DNA from 3 places in the Erwinia sp. PME.40.26/001 genome. Region 3 is predicted to be linked to each of the others. Evidence: predicted binding sites of a transcription regulator. Region 3 holds the regulator's gene; each other region holds the start of a gene.
What was found. The regulator CRP, encoded in region 3, controls carbon source genes, mostly activating them, when cyclic AMP is high. The targets are predictions, from matches to a motif close to ATGTGANNNNNNTCACAT.

Region 1 (5,807 bases), on a different contig from region 3:
GCGGCAAAAGCCGTCCCCCCGGCCACGATGGCGGCGGTCATCACCGCCCAGCGAGGGGTTTCCAGATTGAACTCAAATCCGACAATCAGCGCCAGCAGAATGGCAAAGGTCAGTTTGATGGGAAAGCGCAGACGATACCACTGCATAACCGGCCCCGCCTCAACCAAACTCGCGCAGACGATGCATCAGCTGCATCAGCGGTGAACGGTCTTTATCCTGGCGATCCCTGGCCCCGGTAACCACAACGGTCGCGGTGGTCCCTGACGGATAAAGGTTACCCGGCTGCTGGTCAAGATGAATACGCACCGGCACGCGCTGCGCCAGACGCACCCACTCCAGATTAGAGTCGATAGTGGCCATCCCTTTACTGTCAACGGTGCTGCTGCTGTTGGTCACGCCTGCAGCTACACTGTCGACCGACCCGTGCAGCACGTGGTTGCTGCCCAGGGGGGTAATCTCAACCCGGTAGCCCGGGCGGATGCCATCCAGCTTGGTCTCTTCCAGATAGGCCAGCACGTAAAACGAATTCTGTTTCACCAGCGCCACGGAGGTCGACCCTCGGGTAATAAACTCACCGGTATAAACATTCAGGTTAGTTATCCAGCCCGCAGACGGGGCTTTAACGACCGTACGCTCCAGGTCCAGCTTCGCCAGGTCACGCGTGGCCACCGCTTTCGCCAGCTGATGCTCTGTCGTCTGATAGTCATTATTGGCCTGGTCAATCGCCTCGCGCGACATGGCTGAGACGCCCAGCTTATTACGGCGAGATGCTTCACGACGCTTTTCACCCAGCACAGCCTGATAATAGGCCACGTCGGCCTCCGCCTCTTCCAGGGTTTTCTGGTAGCGCGGCTGGTCAATGGTGAACAGTACCTGGTCTTTCTGCACCAGCTGATTGTCATGGACGCGGACATCGGTAATCAGGCCGCTGACATCAGGGGCAATCGCCACCACATCGGCCGTAAATTTAGCGTCACGTGTCCAGGGGGATTCGGTGTAAAACACCCACACGCGGAAAATCAGGACAACGGCGATGATCACCAGCAGCAGGGTAATGGCGAAACGGGAGATTTTTCTTGTTAGAGCTTTCACGATGACCTCAGACGAACAATCGGGATACCAGATAAAACAGGCAGCAGTACAATGCTGTATTAAACAGTGCCGGGTGCCAGACAAGATCGTAAATCCCGGTTGGGGTAATAAGACGTCGCACCAGCCAGAACACCATCAGTGACACTATAATTTCAAAAAAAATGGGGGGGAATGACATCCCGAACACCACAACAACGGGTAGCACACTCATCTCTTATCCTTATAAATACCTGACCAGGCCACCCGCACTCACCGCTCACGCCTCTCCCGTTAACCACGCGGAAAGGTATGCAGGTTTATGATGTTTCATCGACAAGTCGACTGAAGAGACGCATCAGCACCGAAGCTCATTGAATAATAGCCTGTTCAGTGAGCCCGCATTTAAAGGGAATGGGGTGAGGGAACGATAACCCGACGATGCTATAGTAACGCGGCTGACTATAAGTTATCTACCAAATGTGATCTAAATCACTTTTAAGCCAGAGTTAATAATGGAAAGATTAAAGGGCATGACCGTTTTCGCCAAAGTGGTTGAGTTGGGTTCGTTTACGGCAGCGGCACAGCATATGCAGTTGAGCGTATCGGCCGTCAGCCAGATTGTGGCCCGACTGGAAAATGAGCTGCAGGTGAAACTGCTTAATCGCAGTACGCGCAGCCTGGGGCTGACCGAGGCCGGGAAGATCTACTTCCAGGGCTGTCGGCGCATGATGTCCGAAGCGCAGCAGGTACATGAACAGCTGTGGGCCTTTAATAATACGCCCATCGGTACGTTGCGCATCGGCAGCTCGTCGACGATGTCGCAAAACCTGCTGGCCCCGATGACCGAAGAGATGCTGAAAGAGTACCCCGGACTGACGGTCAATCTGGTGACCGGCATCCCGGCACCTGACCTGATTGCCGACGGGCTTGATCTGGTGATCCGCGTCGGTGCGCTTCAGGACTCCAGCCTTTTTTCGAAACGCTTAGGCTCTATGCCGATGGTGGTCTGTGCAGCAAAAAGCTACCTCGCTCAGTTCGGCACGCCTGAGAAGCCCTCGGATATCAGTAACTATTCCTGGCTGCAGTACAGCGTCCGCCCGGATAACGACTTTGAGCTGACCTCACCGGAAGGAACCTCGATCCGCCTTTCACCTCAGGGCCGTTTTGCCACCAATGATTCTCAGACGCTGATCCGCTGGCTGAAGTCCGGCACCGGCATCGCCTATGTGCCGCTGATGTGGATTATTGATGAAATTAACGCAGGGCGGGTAGAGATCCTGTTTGCCCATTATCAGTCGGTGCCGCGCCCGGTGTACGCTGTATATACGCAAAAGGATAAGCTGCCGCTCAAGGTGCAGGTGTGTATCAACTATCTGACGGACTATTTCGATAAGGTGGCGGAGATTTACCAGGAATTTCGTAAATAAGCTGCCGGGGCGACCGAAAAAAAGATCGCCCGCTGCGCTGAATTCAGTGGCAGGGGCAGACCTTTTTCCGCTCCGCCCGGGATTAAGCGGTGCCGCCTACGGTCAGTTTATCCAGCTTCAGGGTTGGCTGGCCGACGCCAACCGGCAGGCTTTGGCCCTCTTTACCGCAGACGCCGACGCCTTTATCCAGCGCCAGATCGTTACCCACCATCGATATCTGTTGCATCGCCTCAATGCCGGAGCCGATAAGCGTTGCGCCTTTCACCGGCTTCGTCACCTTACCGTTTTCAATCAGATAGGCCTCTGAGGTGGAGAAAACGAACTTACCTGAGGTGATATCCACCTGTCCGCCGCCGAAGTTTGGCGCATACAGGCCGTACTCGACGCTTTCAATAATGTCCTGTGGGGTGGATTTTCCTGCCAGCATATAGGTGTTGGTCATGCGGGGCATCGGCAGATGCGCGTAAGACTCACGGCGACCGTTACCGGTCGGTGCCACACCCATCAGGCGGGCATTGAGCTTATCCTGCATGTAACCTTTCAGGATCCCGTTCTCAATCAGGACATTGTACTGACCCGGTACGCCTTCATCATCCACGGCCAGCGATCCACGCAGGCCATCAATGGTGCCATCATCCACCACGGTGCACAGCTCGGAAGCCACCAGCTGGCCCATCTGACCGCTAAAGACTGACGTTCCCCGACGGTTAAAATCGCCTTCCAGTCCGTGACCGACCGCTTCATGCAGCAGCACGCCAGGCCAGCCCGCGCCCAGCACAACCGGAATGGTGCCCGCCGGAGCGGCGATTGCATTCAGATTCACCAGCGCCATGCGCACCGCTTCACGCGCCCAGGCATCGGCCCGCACTTCACCGTCTTCATTGGCCAGGAAGAATTCGTAACCAAAGCGCCCGCCGCCACCGCTGGCACCGCGCTCACGCTTACCGTTATCTTCCACCTGTACGCTGACCGAAAGGCGCACCAGCGGACGCACATCGGCGGCCAGAGTGCCATCAGTAGCGGCAACCAGAATCAGCTCATACACGCCGGTCAGGCTGGCAGACACTTCCTGCACGCGTTTATCAGCGGCGCGAGCCGCGCTGTCGACGCGGTGCAGGAGCGCGATTTTCTCTTCCCGTGACAGACTCTGCAGGGGATCGAGTGCCGGGTACAACGACCGGTTGATGACCGCACCCAGCGTCCGCGACTGGCCGTTGCCCTGCTCACGCACGATGCTGCGGGCAGCCGTTGCGCTCTGATGCAGCGCATTCAGCGTGATCTGGTCGGCATAGGCAAAGCCGGTCTTTTCGCCGCTGACGGCACGCACGCCTACGCCCTGATCGATATTGTAGGAGCCGTCTTTAATAATGCGATCTTCCAGTACCCAGGATTCATGGTAGCTGGACTGAAAATAAAGGTCGGCATAGTCCAGCTTGCGCTCGGAAAGCTGGCCGAGGATGGAAAAAAGGTCGCTTTGACTAATATTGTTAGCAGTTAGTAACTGCTCACTTACCAGATTCAGACTCATGAATTCTCACTCTGTGTGGGTACTTTCACCATCAATCATACCCGATAGATTTCAGGGTGCAGGACGGCGGCGACCGGTCGCTTACCGTAGTAAGTGACCGGGGAGTAAAGAGCAGCCGACGCGCCAGCAGCGTGAAAGATGAAGGATAGTGACAGCCTGAGGCAATACAGCGGCTACGTCAAACTCACTTACTGCCAGTGTCGCGTGGTTTGCGCAGGACTTCATCAATTTTGGGTTTATCTATCGGCCCGCTGATATGGTAACGCAGCACGGAAATTTTGCTCCACAGCGGCCCGAGTACCTTACTGGCGGCAAAGACCGCGGCACCAATCACCGGGTTCACCGCAAAGGCCGTGGCTACGCCGACGGTGGCCGAAATCTCCGGTGCCACCACGGCTTCCATATCAATCTGCCGCTGCACCAGATCAACCTTACCTTTCATGGCAATATCAGCCTCGAGCCCGTCCACCAGCAGGTTATCGGTGTGCATCACACCGTTTTCAATCCACGCCGTACCGTTAACAGAATCAAAGTAGAAGCCCTGACTGAAGGTGTCGCTAAAATCGAGGCGCAACTTACGCAGCAGCGAGTCGAAGCTGACCAGACGCAGAAGCTGTCCGGCCCGCCCGGTTGAGACATCAGCTATCTGTCCGGCACCAAGATGCGATTTTAACACGCCGCTTAGCGAGGCTTCCGACGGCTGCCAGGGAGCAGACTGCCAGTGCAGGTCATACTCAAACTTAAACGGTGAGTCGCGCAGCGGTGAGCTGACGCCGAACCAGTTCGTTGCATCATCAATTTTTTTGCCACTTAGCACGCCTTTCAGTGACGTCCGCTGCTGGCCCGGCTGGTTCACCCATTCGCCGTTAACGGTCAGCTTTGCATTACCGCTATCAATCAGCCCGTTCTCTAACTTCAGCGTATCACCGGACGGCGTCAGCGCCCCCCTGATGTGGCCAAACTTCTGGCCACGCAGCCAGCACTCCTCACAGTTCAGCCGCAGCGCAGGCCAGCGGCTAAAGTTCACCGCACTGGCATCCGTCGGCAGGGGTGAAGACGTCCCTTTGCTGTCCCACTGCGGGTTGTAATAAAGGTATTTCAGGTTAGCCAGCCACGGACCTTTCTGTTGGGTGACCAGAGAACCGCTGATGGTCTTGCCCTCAACGCTGGCAGTCATCTCGCCGGCGACACTCTGAGTCAGGGTGGCGGTAAGATCTTCCCACTGCTGACCGGCCAGCGTCAGTGACGGGGTATGTACGCGGATATTGCCCGGCAGCATGGTCGTGCCAGATTCCCCCCCCCCGCCGATGCCGGTCCCCGCCCCCAGCAGGCCAAGCCAGGCCTCACCGTCAAGGGCAGGTAGATTGAGCACCATTCCGCTGTGATCTGGCAGCGCCGGGGTCTGTTTCGCATCGTTTTCCCAGATGCCCCGGTCAACCTTCAGCTGCTTTTCCAGCAGCCAGCGGCTGTTAAACCGGTGGCGATCGCCGACCGAACCACTCACCTCAACGCTGTTCAGGTTGCCTTTTGCCATAACCTTAACCGGAAGCGCGCTACCGCTCTTTTTATCCAGCGGTGCAGGTAAGTGACTGCTCACACTCTTCAGATCGCCTTCGATATTAATCTGATAACGGGCTCCCCCCGTATGCGGTAATGTCACCAGCACGTTGCTCTGCCACGGCAGGTTACCGCCCAGCTTTTTACGCACAGCCTCCGGGAGAGCGGTCATTGTGCCTGGCTGCCAGTCTGCATTGAGATCCACACCGATTTGGTACTCTTTT
Region 2 (5,807 bases), on a different contig from region 3:
TGGGACTGGACACCAGAAGCACCGAACGACGCGTTGAACGCCCGTATCGCTGCGCTGGCTGAAGCCCGTCTGAGCGACGCTTACCGTATCACCGAAAAACAGGAGCGCTATGCTCAGGTTGACGTGATTAAATCAGAAACCACCGCGACCCTGCTGGCTGAAGACGAGTCACTGGATGCCGGTGAGATCAGCGACATTCTGCACGCGCTGGAAAAAGACGTGGTACGTAGCCGCATTCTGCGCGGCGAGCCACGTATTGATGGCCGTGAAAAAGACATGATCCGTGGTCTGGATGTGCGTACCGGCGTTCTGCCACGTACCCACGGTTCAGCACTGTTCACCCGTGGTGAGACTCAGGCACTGGTTACCGCGACACTGGGTACTGCCCGTGATGCGCAGAACCTGGATGAACTGATGGGTGAGCGTACTGATAACTTCCTGTTCCACTACAACTTCCCTCCGTACTCTGTCGGTGAAACCGGCATGGTCGGTTCGCCTAAGCGTCGTGAAATTGGTCACGGTCGTCTGGCGAAACGTGGTGTTCTGGCCGTCATGCCAAAAGGCGATGCGTTCCCGTACACTGTACGTGTCGTGTCTGAAATCACTGAATCTAACGGTTCATCCTCCATGGCGTCTGTATGTGGTGCTTCTCTGGCACTGATGGACGCCGGTGTCCCTATCAAAGCAGCCGTAGCCGGTATTGCGATGGGTCTGGTGAAAGACAACGATAACTTCGTTGTTCTGTCAGACATTCTGGGTGACGAAGATCACCTGGGCGACATGGACTTCAAAGTAGCCGGTAGCCGTGAAGGTATCACCGCGCTGCAGATGGACATCAAAATTGAAGGCATCACCCGCGAAATCATGCATGAAGCGCTGAACCAGGCTAAGGGTGCGCGTCTGCATATCCTGAGCGTTATGGAGCAGGCAATCAGCACCCCGCGTGGCGATATCTCTCAGTTTGCTCCACGTATCCATACCATCAAGATCAGCGTTGATAAGATTAAAGACGTGATCGGTAAAGGTGGTTCTGTGATCCGTGCGCTGACCGAAGAGACCGGTACTACCATTGAAATTGAAGATGACGGTACGGTTAAAATCGCAGCGACTGACGGTGAGAAAGCGAAATTCGCTATCCGTCGTATCGAAGAGATTACCGCAGAAATCGAAGTGGGCCGTATCTATAACGGTAAAGTGACCCGCATCGTTGACTTCGGTGCCTTCGTTGCTATCGGCGGTGGTAAAGAAGGTCTGGTTCACATCTCTCAAATCGCTGATAAGCGCGTTGAGAAAGTGACAGACTACCTGCAGATGGGCCAGGAAGTACCAGTGAAAGTACTGGAAGTTGACCGTCAGGGTCGCGTACGCCTGAGCATCAAAGAAGCCAGCGAACAGGCCCAGCCTGAAGCTGAAGCTCCTGCAGCACCTGAAGCAGAGTAACGGCAAGACCATTGAGTTCTCCGCACCTTCGGGTGCGGAGGATTGTTTCATCGCGAGGGCTGGATGGCCTTGTGAACGGCAGGCGGATGACAGGATGTGCATCCCAATGTTTGTTTTCGGGAGTGGTAAATGAAGCCATTTTTGCGCTGGTGTATTGTTGCGACAGCTTTGACGCTGGCAGGATGCAGCAACACCGATTGGCGTAAGAACGAAGTACTGGCGGTCCCCTTGCAGCCTACGCTGCAGCAGGAAGTCATTCTCGCGCGCATGGAACAAATACTTGCCAGTCGGTCATTGACCGATGATGAACGCGCACAGCTGTTATATGAGCGCGGAGTGTTGTATGATAGTCTCGGTTTGAGAGCACTGGCGCGAAATGATTTTTCACAAGCGCTGTCTATCAGACCGGATATGCCTGAAGTATTCAATTACTTAGGCATATATTTAACGCAGGCAGGCAACTTTGATGCTGCCTATGAAGCGTTTGATTCTGTACTTGAGCTTGATCCAACTTACAATTATGCGCGTTTAAATCGTGGTATCGCTCTGTATTACGGCGGAAGATTTAAACTGGCGCAAGATGATCTGCTGGCGTTTTATCAAGACGATCCTAACGATCCCTTCCGCAGCCTGTGGCTGTATCTCACTGAACGTGAGATCAACGCAGACCAGGCAAAAGTCTCGCTCAAGCAGCGTTACGACAAAGCGGTGAAGGAGCAATGGGGATGGAATATTGTCGAGTTCTACCTGGGCGATATCAGCGAAAAAACGCTGATGGAACGGCTCCAGGCGGACGCAACGGATAACACCTCGCTCGCTGAACATCTCAGTGAAACCAACTTCTATTTAGGTAAGTATTACCTAAGTCTGGGGGAGAAGGACAACGCAGAAGCGTTGTTCAAGCTGACGGTCGCCAACAACGTTCACAACTTTGTTGAGCATCGATATGCATTGTTGGAGCTGGCGCTACTCGGCCAGACACAAGACGATTTATCAGAATCTGACCAGCAATAGCTGACGAACTTCATTGCCCGTTTTTTCGAAAAGTCATCATCTTAGCGGATGAGGGCCTTTTTGTTCGTCAAAACCACTAATTTGAGCCGGTTCACACTTTTTGATGAAAATGACTGAAAGTTTTCACGACGAGTTATGTAGACTGGCCGCCGCAATCTAAGAGGCACGTGTACTACATGACTGATATCCAAACTACTTTTGCTGACCTTGGCCTGAACGCCGACCTCCTCGAATCACTGACCGGCATGGGCTACGTGAAGCCTTCCCCAATCCAGCTTGAGTGTATTCCTCATCTGCTGGCGGGCCGTGACGTGCTGGGTATGGCGCAGACCGGGAGTGGCAAAACTGCAGCCTTCTCGCTGCCGTTATTACATAACATTGACCCAACCGTAAAAGCACCTCAGATCCTGGTGCTGGCACCGACCCGCGAACTGGCGGTGCAGGTTGCAGAAGCGATGACTGAATTCGCTAAACATATGCGCGGCCTGAACGTGGTAGCCCTTTACGGCGGCCAGCGTTATGACGTGCAGCTGCGCGCTCTGCGCCAGGGACCACAGGTTGTTGTGGGTACGCCTGGTCGTCTGCTTGACCACCTGAAACGCGGCACGTTAGATCTGTCTAACCTGCGCGGCCTGGTGCTGGACGAAGCCGATGAAATGCTGCGTATGGGCTTCATCGAAGACGTTGAAACTATTATGGCGCAGATCCCGGACAATCATCAGACTGCTCTGTTCTCTGCGACCATGCCAGAAGCGATCCGTCGTATCACCAAGCGCTTTATGAAAGATCCGCAGGAAGTGCGTATCCAGTCAAGCATGACCACCCGTCCGGACATCAGCCAGAGCTACTGGACTGCGTACGGCCGTAAAACGGATGCACTGACCCGCTTCCTGGAATCAGAAGACTTTGATGCTGCGATCATCTTCGTGCGGACTAAAAACGCAACGCTGGAAGTGGCTGAAGCGCTGGAGCGCAGCGGTTACAACAGTGCTGCACTGAACGGTGATATGAACCAGGCACTGCGTGAGCAGACCCTGGAGCGTCTGAAAGACGGTCGTCTGGACATCCTGATCGCCACCGACGTTGCGGCCCGTGGCCTGGACGTTGAGCGTATCAGCCTGGTGGTTAACTATGACATCCCGATGGACGCAGAATCTTACGTTCACCGTATCGGCCGTACCGGTCGTGCAGGTCGTGCCGGCCGTGCTCTGCTGTTCGTTGAGAACCGCGAGCGTCGTCTGCTGCGTAACATTGAACGCACCATGAAGCTGACCATTCCTGAAGTAGAGCTGCCAAACGCAGAGCTGCTGGGTGAGCGTCGTCTGGCGAAGTTTGCTGCTAAAGTTCAGCAGCAGCTGGAAAGCAGCGATCTGGAGCAGTACCGTGCTCTGCTGGCTAAAATGCAGCCAGAAGAAGAGCTGGACATCGAAACGCTGGCCGCAGCACTGCTGAAAATGGCTCAGGGCGAACGTCCACTGATCGTTCCTGCTGATGCGCCACAGCGTCCGCGCAGCCAGTTCCGCGATCGTGATGACCGCCAGGCCGGCCGCAGCGATCGTCCGGATCGTGGCCCACGTGAACCACGTGAACCCCGCGCAGAAGGCGATCGTCCACGTCGTGAACGTCGTGACGTCGGTGATATGGAAGTGTACCGCATTGAAGTAGGCCGTGATGACGGTGTTGAAGTGCGTCACATCGTTGGCGCTATCGCTAACGAAGGCGACATCAGCAGCCGCTACATCGGTAACATCAAGCTGTTCGGTACGCACTCCACTATCGAACTGCCAAAAGGCATGCCGGGCGAAGTTCTGTCACACTTCACCCGCACGCGTATTCTGAACAAACCGATGAATATGCAGCTGATTGGTGATGCACAGCCACGCAGCAACGACCGTGGCGGCGAACGTCGTCCGGGCGGCCCTGCACGCGGTGGCTTTGGCGCTGGCGCTGGCCGTGAAGGTGGAGCCCCACGCGGTGGTGCTGAAGGCGGTCGTCGCTTCAGCAATGACCGTAGCGGTGAACGTCGTCCGGGTGGCCCTTCACGTGGCCCGCGCACTGAAGGCGGCGCAGCACCTACCCGTCGTCGTGACGCGTAACCACTGATGCCCCATAAAAAAACCAGCCTTCGGGCTGGTTTTTTTTTGCCCTGCTGTCAGGGTTACAAAGCGTTACGGGCCTGCATGGCCAGCTCAAACGAGTAGAGCCGCGCCTGAGTATCAAAAATCTGCCCGTTGACCATCACTTCATCCGCCTGGGTTTCACGCATCAGCGCCGCCAGCCCCTGACGGACTTTATCTTTATCACCCACCACCGACATGCTCAGCGCCTGCTGCACGCCGTACTGTTCTGACGGTGACCACAGGTTGTCCATGTTATCCACTGGTGCGGGCAGCGGACCCGGTTTGCCGCGGCGCAGATTGATAAACTGCTGCTGCATGGAGGTAAACAGGAAGCGCGCATCGCGATCGCTGTCAGCGGCGATCACGTTGACACACACCATCGCATAGGGTTTATCCAGCCGCGCAGAGGGTTTAAAGTGCTCGCGGTATAAATGCAGCGCCTGTAGCAACATATCGGGGGCGAAGTGGGAAGCGAAGGCAAACGGCAGGCCCATCTGTGCCGCCAGCTGCGCGCTGTACAGGCTGGATCCTAGCAGCCAGACCGGGATTTTCAGGCCGGTTCCAGGCACCGGCTGTACCACCGGCATCTCTTCGCCTGTGTGATCGAACCAGCGGATGAGTTCACTGACATCGGACGGGAAATTATCGACATGTCCCGCCATGTGGCGGCGCAGCGCCAGCATGGTGCGCTGATCGGAACCCGGTGCGCGGCCCAGACCCAGATCGATACGGCCTGGGTAGAGCGACTCCAGGGTACCGAACTGTTCGGCAATCACCAGCGGGGAATGATTGGGCAGCATCACCCCGCCCGAACCCAGGCGCAGGGTTTGCGTATTCGCTGCCAGATACCCAATCAGCACCGAGGTGGCCGCGCTGGCAATCCCGGACATGTTGTGGTGCTCTGCCAGCCAGTAGCGGTGAAAGCCAAGAGTCTCAGACTGCTTTGCCAGAGAGAGTGATGCGTGAAACGCATCGCGCGCCGATGCACCCTGAGGAATGGGGGCGAGATCCAGTACCGAAAGCGGTACATTTTTTTTATCAGGCATAGTTGCTCACTTTGTCTAACGGCCGACGCTGCGCCAGGTACAAAAGAGACAGATTAAGGCATTTGCTGTCCGTATTGTTGTCCGTTCGCAGCACTCCTGAAATTAACGGTGCCGCGGGGCGGCTGATCCACCGTTATTATAATAGCGGGATTTATCCCGGCGGAAATCCTCCCCGCCAGGATCGGCG
Region 3 (5,807 bases):
CATCCTGAATTAGCGTCTTGGTATTCATCATCACTCCTTGATTGGGTTTTAACGGAATAACGACCAGCCTGAGTCTGCAGGCCTTCGTCTACTGCGCCGGGGAATATACTGCGGTTGCCCCGTCAGTCTGTGGCGTGAAATGCGTGTGGTGAGGGGGTGAGCATCATGTGCCGCTGTCGGGAAGGAGGAGGTGAAGAACATGACGCGATGGTGGCCACCTGCTCCATCGCGTTGTTATCAGAAAACCGGGGTCAGGCGAGGTCGATAACCTCATAGCTGTGGCTCATTTTGACGCCCTGCCCCAGCATAATGGCCACTGAACAGTATTTCTCTGCGGACAGGTCGACGGCGCGTGATACCGCTTTATCCCCCAGCGCTTTGCCGCTGACGATAAAATGCAGGTTGATATGGGTGAAGATGCGCGGGGCTTCTTCGCGACGTTCTGAGGTAAGCTTCACTTCGCAGTCAGCCACATCGTGACGGCCTTTTTGTAGAATAGAAACCACATCAATAGCGCTACAGCCTCCGGCGGCCATCAGCACCATCTCCATCGGGCTGGGCGCTTTGTCCCCGGAGTTTCCGTCCATCAGCACCTGGTGGCCCGATGAGGATTCTCCCAAAAATGTCAGACCTTCAATCCATTTAACACGTGCTTGCATAACAAAATCCTCGATTTCATTCAGTTACCGCAGAGTACGCTGTGCCAATAAAAACGGCAACGCTGCCTTTTTCCAACTATGCTGAAGCGAGACAACAGAAGACAGCCTTGTAAAGCTGTGCTACAAACAAAGCTGCAATATTTTACTGGCAAGACAATGCACGGTAAAACGGGACGACAGCACGAGCCATGCTCCTAACAGAGGCCCGTATATTTTCCTATGGGAACGCTTGAATATTTCAACGCCTGGCAGGGATTCATACCCTGATACCCTTAATTATTTCGTACGGCAGATCAGCGGCAATGCCCCTGTCTCCCGCAGAATAGAGGGTATATTTAGGCTCGATTACAACAGAGGATAACAGCGAATGGTTCTCGGCAAACCGCAAACAGACCCTACACTCGAATGGTTCCTGTCACATTGCCATATTCACAAATATCCATCCAAAAGCACGCTGATACATCAGGGTGAAAAGGCGGAAACCCTCTATTACATCGTTAAAGGTTCTGTAGCGGTGTTAATCAAGGATGAAGAAGGCAAAGAGATGATCCTCTCTTACCTCAACCAGGGCGACTTCATCGGCGAACTGGGCCTCTTTGAAGAAGGTCAGGAACGCAGTGCATGGGTACGTGCGAAAACAGCCTGTGAAGTGGCTGAAATCTCTTACAAAAAATTCCGTCAGCTGATTCAGGTGAATCCTGACATTCTGATGCGTCTCTCTGCACAGATGGCGAGTCGACTGCAGGTTACGTCAGAGAAAGTGGGTAATTTAGCTTTCCTGGATGTCACCGGACGCATTGCCCAAACGTTACTGAATCTGGCCAAACAGCCAGATGCCATGACGCACCCGGACGGCATGCAAATTAAAATCACCCGTCAGGAGATCGGCCAGATTGTCGGCTGCTCCCGTGAAACCGTAGGCCGTATTCTGAAAATGCTTGAAGATCAGAACCTGATCTCTGCACATGGTAAAACCATCGTTGTATACGGCACACGTTAACCGGCTCTGAACCCACGGCGCGACGCCCTGTCGCGCCGTTTTTATTTGGTGTGGCTCATGTGGCGGAGACTTATCTATCACCCGGAAGTTAACTATGCGCTCAGACAAACGCTGGTGCTGTGTTTACCCGTGGCGATCGGCTGGATGCTGGGCAACCTGCAAAACGGGCTGCTGTTCTCCTTAGTGCCCGCCTGCTGTAATAACGCCGGTCTGGATACCCCCCACAAACGCTTCTTTAAACGCCTCATCGTTGGCGGTTGTCTGTTCGCCTCCAGCAGCTTCCTGATCCAGTACGCCGGGTTAGAGGGCGTGCCGTTGCCCGTTATCCTGCTAGTCATGGCCTTAGTGCTGGGCGTCACGGGTGAGATTAGCCCCCTTCATGGCCGCCTGCTTCCGGCTTCGCTGATTGCCGCCATCTTTACCCTCAGCCTGGCGGGACGAATGCCTCTGTGGCAGCCCCCACTGTTATATATTCTGGGGACCGTCTGGTACGGAGCATTTAACTGGTTCTGGTTCTGGCTGTGGAAAGAGCAGCCGATGCGTGAAACCCTCAGCCTGCTGTACCGTGAACTGGCAGACTACTGTGAAGCAAAATACACCCTTCTGACCCGGCTCACCGATCCGCAGACCGCCCTGCCGCCGCTGCTGGCACGCCAGCAGAAAGCCGTCGACCTGATTAATACCTGCTATCAGCAGATGCATATGTTGTCCGCTAATCGGGACAACCACTATCAGCGTCTGACACGGGCATTCCAGGTGGCGCTCGATCTGCAGGAACATATTGCGGTCAGCCTGCATCAGCCGGAAGAAGTGCAAAAGCTGGTAGAAAAAAGCCATGCTGAAGCGGTCATCCGCTGGAACGCACAGACCATTGCCGCCAGGCTGCGGGTGCTGGCCGATGATATTCTCTATCATCGTTACCCTGAACGTTTCACCATGGATAAACCGCTTCAGGCGCTGGAGAAGATTGCCCGTCAGCATCCCGACAACCCGGTCGGCCACTTTTGTTATTACCACTTCAGCCGCATCGCACGCGTGCTGCGCACTCAGCGTCCGCTGTATCGCCGTGACCTGATGGCCGACCGCCAGCGTCGCCTGCCCCTGCTCCCGGCGCTAAAGAGCTACCTGTCGCTGAAATCCTCCGCCCTGCGCACTGCCGCACGCTACGCGGTGATGCTGACCTTTGCCAGTTCGCTGGCGCTGTTCTTCAATCTGCCGAAGCCTTACTGGATCCTGATGACGGTGATGTTTGTCAGTCTTAACGGCTACAGCGCCACCCGGGTGCGTATTCAGCACAGGGCGCTGGGCACGCTGGCCGGGCTGGTCATCGCAGCCGCTACCCTCGGGCTACACGCCCCGGAATCCTGGGTGTTGCTGATCATGCTGGTCATCACGCTGGTGAGCTACCTGTTTATCCGGAAATTCTATGGCTGGGCCACAGTGGGGTTCACCGTCACGGCGGTGTATTCATTACAGCTGTTAGCCCTGAACGGCGCGCAGTTCCTGCTGCCAAGACTGATGGACACGCTGATGGGCTGCCTGATCGCCTTTGGCGGCATGATCTGGCTGTGGCCTCAGTGGCAGAGTGGGTTACTGCGGCAGAATGCGCACGATGCGCTGGAGACCTATCAGGAAGCACTGCAGATGCTGTTGGGTAACGAACAGGATGCCGTGAAGCTGGCTTACCAGCGGATGCGGGTTAACCAGGCACACAATGCGCTGTTTAACTCCCTGCACCAGGCGATGCAGGAACCGGGCTTTAACTCCGGCTATCTGTCCGATATGCAGCTGTGGGTCACGCACAGCCAGTTTATTGTGGAGCATATCAACGCCATGACTATCCTGGCGCGTGAACACACTATGCTGACCCCGGCGCTGGCAGAACGTTATCTGCAGTCCTGTGAAATTGCCCTGCAGCGCTGCCAGCAGCGCCTGGAATATGACGGGCCCGACTCAGGCAGTAACATACTGGACGCTCCCGAGGATTTCCATCAAGGCCCGGTAACGATTGTCGAGCGGCATGTGAAGCGCATTCTTGGTCATCTCAGCGTAATGCATACCCTCTCATCACTGACCTGGAGCCAGCGACCACATCATGGCCGCTGGTTGTCTCGCCACCTGCGTAAATCAAAAACGTAAGTGCAGCTTTTTTGCCGGTCCGCCCGCGGGTCCCGTACAGATCTTCAGTACGTTACCCGCAGGCACAAGATCCTTTTACAGCACCTTTTCAACGGCGGTGGCGAAGCGCGCCATGCCTTCAGCAATGTCGGTCGGTTCGATCACCAGCGACGGCGCAAAGCGCATCACGTCGGTTCCGGCTACCAGCACCATCACGCCTGCCTCTGCTGCGGCATTCAGCAGGTCGCGCGCCTTACCCGCGTGCTGCGGTTTCAGCACCGCGCCAATCAGCAGGCCTTTACCCCGGATTTCGCTGAACAGATCGAAGCGGGCATCCAGCGACTGAAGCGCATCAACAAATAGCTGGCGGCGTTCTTCCACGCCATTCAGCACATCCGGTGTATTAATGATATCCAGCGCCGCTTCAGCCACCGCACAGGCCAGTGGGTTGCCACCGTAGGTGGTACCGTGAACGCCTGGCGCCATCACCGAGGCAATCTCATGAGTGGTCAGCATCGCACTGACCGGGAAACCACCGCCCAGTGCTTTGGCGGTAGTCAGAATGTCCGGCTGAATGCCGTAATGCTCATGGGCGAATAGCCTGCCGCTGCGACCCATACCGCTCTGCACTTCATCCAGCACCAGCAGCGCATCATGCTCATCACACAACTGACGCAGGCCCTGCATAAATTCCTGCGTCGCCGGCATCACGCCGCCTTCGCCCTGAACAGGCTCTACCACAATCGCGCAGGTGTGATCGTCGATCACCGCTTTGACCGCGGCCAGATCGTTAAACGGCACGTGGACGATATCCGCAGGTTTGGGTCCGAAGCCGTCAGAGTATTTTGGCTGACCGCCAACGGAGACCGTAAACAGCGTGCGGCCGTGGAAGGCATTATGGAAGGCAATAATCTTGCTTTTGAAAGGGCTGTGGCGTTTGGTGGCATAGTAACGCGCCAGCTTAAACGCGGCTTCGTTGGCTTCAGCACCGGAGTTAGCGAAAAAGACACGATCGGCAAAAGTGGCGTGGATCAGCTTACTTGCCAGGCGCAGGGCGGGTTCGTTGGTAAAGACATTACTGGTGTGCCACAGGGTTTCACCCTGGGTTTTTAACGCCTCAACCAGCGCAGGATGGCAGTGCCCCAGCGCCGTCACCGCAATGCCGCCGGAGAAATCGATGTATTCTTTGCCCTGCTGATCCCACACGCGGCTGCCTTTGCCTTTTACCGGCACAAACTGCGCTGGTGCATAAACAGGCAAAATCACCTCATCAAACGTCGCGCGTGTTACCGCCATTTTTTCCGCCGTCATTCACTACCTCGCCATTTATTCTTTTCAGACACATGAAAACATAGTCATAAAATATGAATAAAAAGTCACAGAAAGGCAAATGATAATCACCGTTTGAGGAAATTAGCCAGCAGTTGATGCCCCTGTTCGCTCAGGATACTTTCCGGGTGGAACTGTACCCCCTCCAGCGGCAGTGTACGGTGCCTGAAGCCCATGATTTCGTCAGGCTGACCACGATCGTCCATTGTCCACGCAGTGACTTCACATTCTGCGGGCAGGCTGCCGGTTTCAACAATCAGTGAGTGATAGCGGGTTACCGTCAGCGGGTGATTCAGCCCGGCAAACACGCCACCATCACGGTGTTCAATCTGCGACGTTTTACCGTGCATGACTTTGCGCGCGCGCACCACCCGTCCGCCAAGTACCTGTGCGATAGCCTGATGCCCGAGGCAAACCCCCAGAAGGGGAATTTGACCAGCAAAATGACGGATAACTTCCAGTGAGATACCAGCGTCATCAGGGGTACAAGGCCCGGGCGAGATCACCAGATGCTGAGGGGCCATTGCGGCGATCTCATCAAGGGTAATGTCATCATTGCGGTGAACGCACACCTCCGCCCCCAGCTCAGAAAAATACTGGTAGAGGTTCCAGGTGAAGGAGTCGTAGTTGTCGATCAGAAGCAGCATCGGAGGTCCTGATACCAGGACCGCCGGCGGGCGATCCTGACAGAGTGGCCAGTG

Region 1: the regulator CRP is predicted to act here: its motif matches at 1,549-1,566, upstream of aaeR (HTH-type transcriptional activator AaeR).
Region 2: the regulator CRP is predicted to act here: its motif matches at 2,534-2,551, upstream of yrbN (protein YrbN).

What each region holds. Positions count from the first base shown of each region.
Region 1 is NZ_JBVHNP010000002.1:25,343-31,149, reverse strand. Features, by position in the region: gene aaeB (p-hydroxybenzoic acid efflux pump subunit AaeB) at 1-146, opposite strand, end outside; gene aaeA (p-hydroxybenzoic acid efflux pump subunit AaeA) at 160-1,092, opposite strand; gene aaeX (p-hydroxybenzoic acid efflux pump operon protein AaeX) at 1,100-1,303, opposite strand; gene aaeR (HTH-type transcriptional activator AaeR) at 1,584-2,498, shown strand; gene tldD (metalloprotease TldD) at 2,581-4,026, opposite strand; gene yhdP (AsmA2 domain-containing protein YhdP) at 4,211-5,807, opposite strand, start outside.
Region 2 is NZ_JBVHNP010000002.1:98,574-104,380, forward strand. Features, by position in the region: gene pnp (polyribonucleotide nucleotidyltransferase) at 1-1,440, shown strand, start outside; gene nlpI (lipoprotein NlpI) at 1,570-2,454, shown strand; gene yrbN (protein YrbN) at 2,558-2,614, shown strand; gene ACZ3HG_RS08015 (DEAD/DEAH family ATP-dependent RNA helicase) at 2,631-4,550, shown strand; gene ACZ3HG_RS08020 (luciferase-like monooxygenase) at 4,613-5,620, opposite strand.
Region 3 is NZ_JBVHNP010000003.1:49,450-55,256, forward strand. Features, by position in the region: gene ACZ3HG_RS10775 (amidohydrolase) at 1-28, opposite strand, end outside; gene ACZ3HG_RS10780 (OsmC family protein) at 252-659, opposite strand; gene crp (cAMP-activated global transcriptional regulator CRP) at 1,027-1,659, shown strand; gene ACZ3HG_RS10790 (YccS/YhfK family putative transporter) at 1,717-3,798, shown strand; gene argD (bifunctional acetylornithine/succinyldiaminopimelate transaminase) at 3,874-5,088, opposite strand; gene ACZ3HG_RS10800 (aminodeoxychorismate synthase component II) at 5,175-5,753, opposite strand.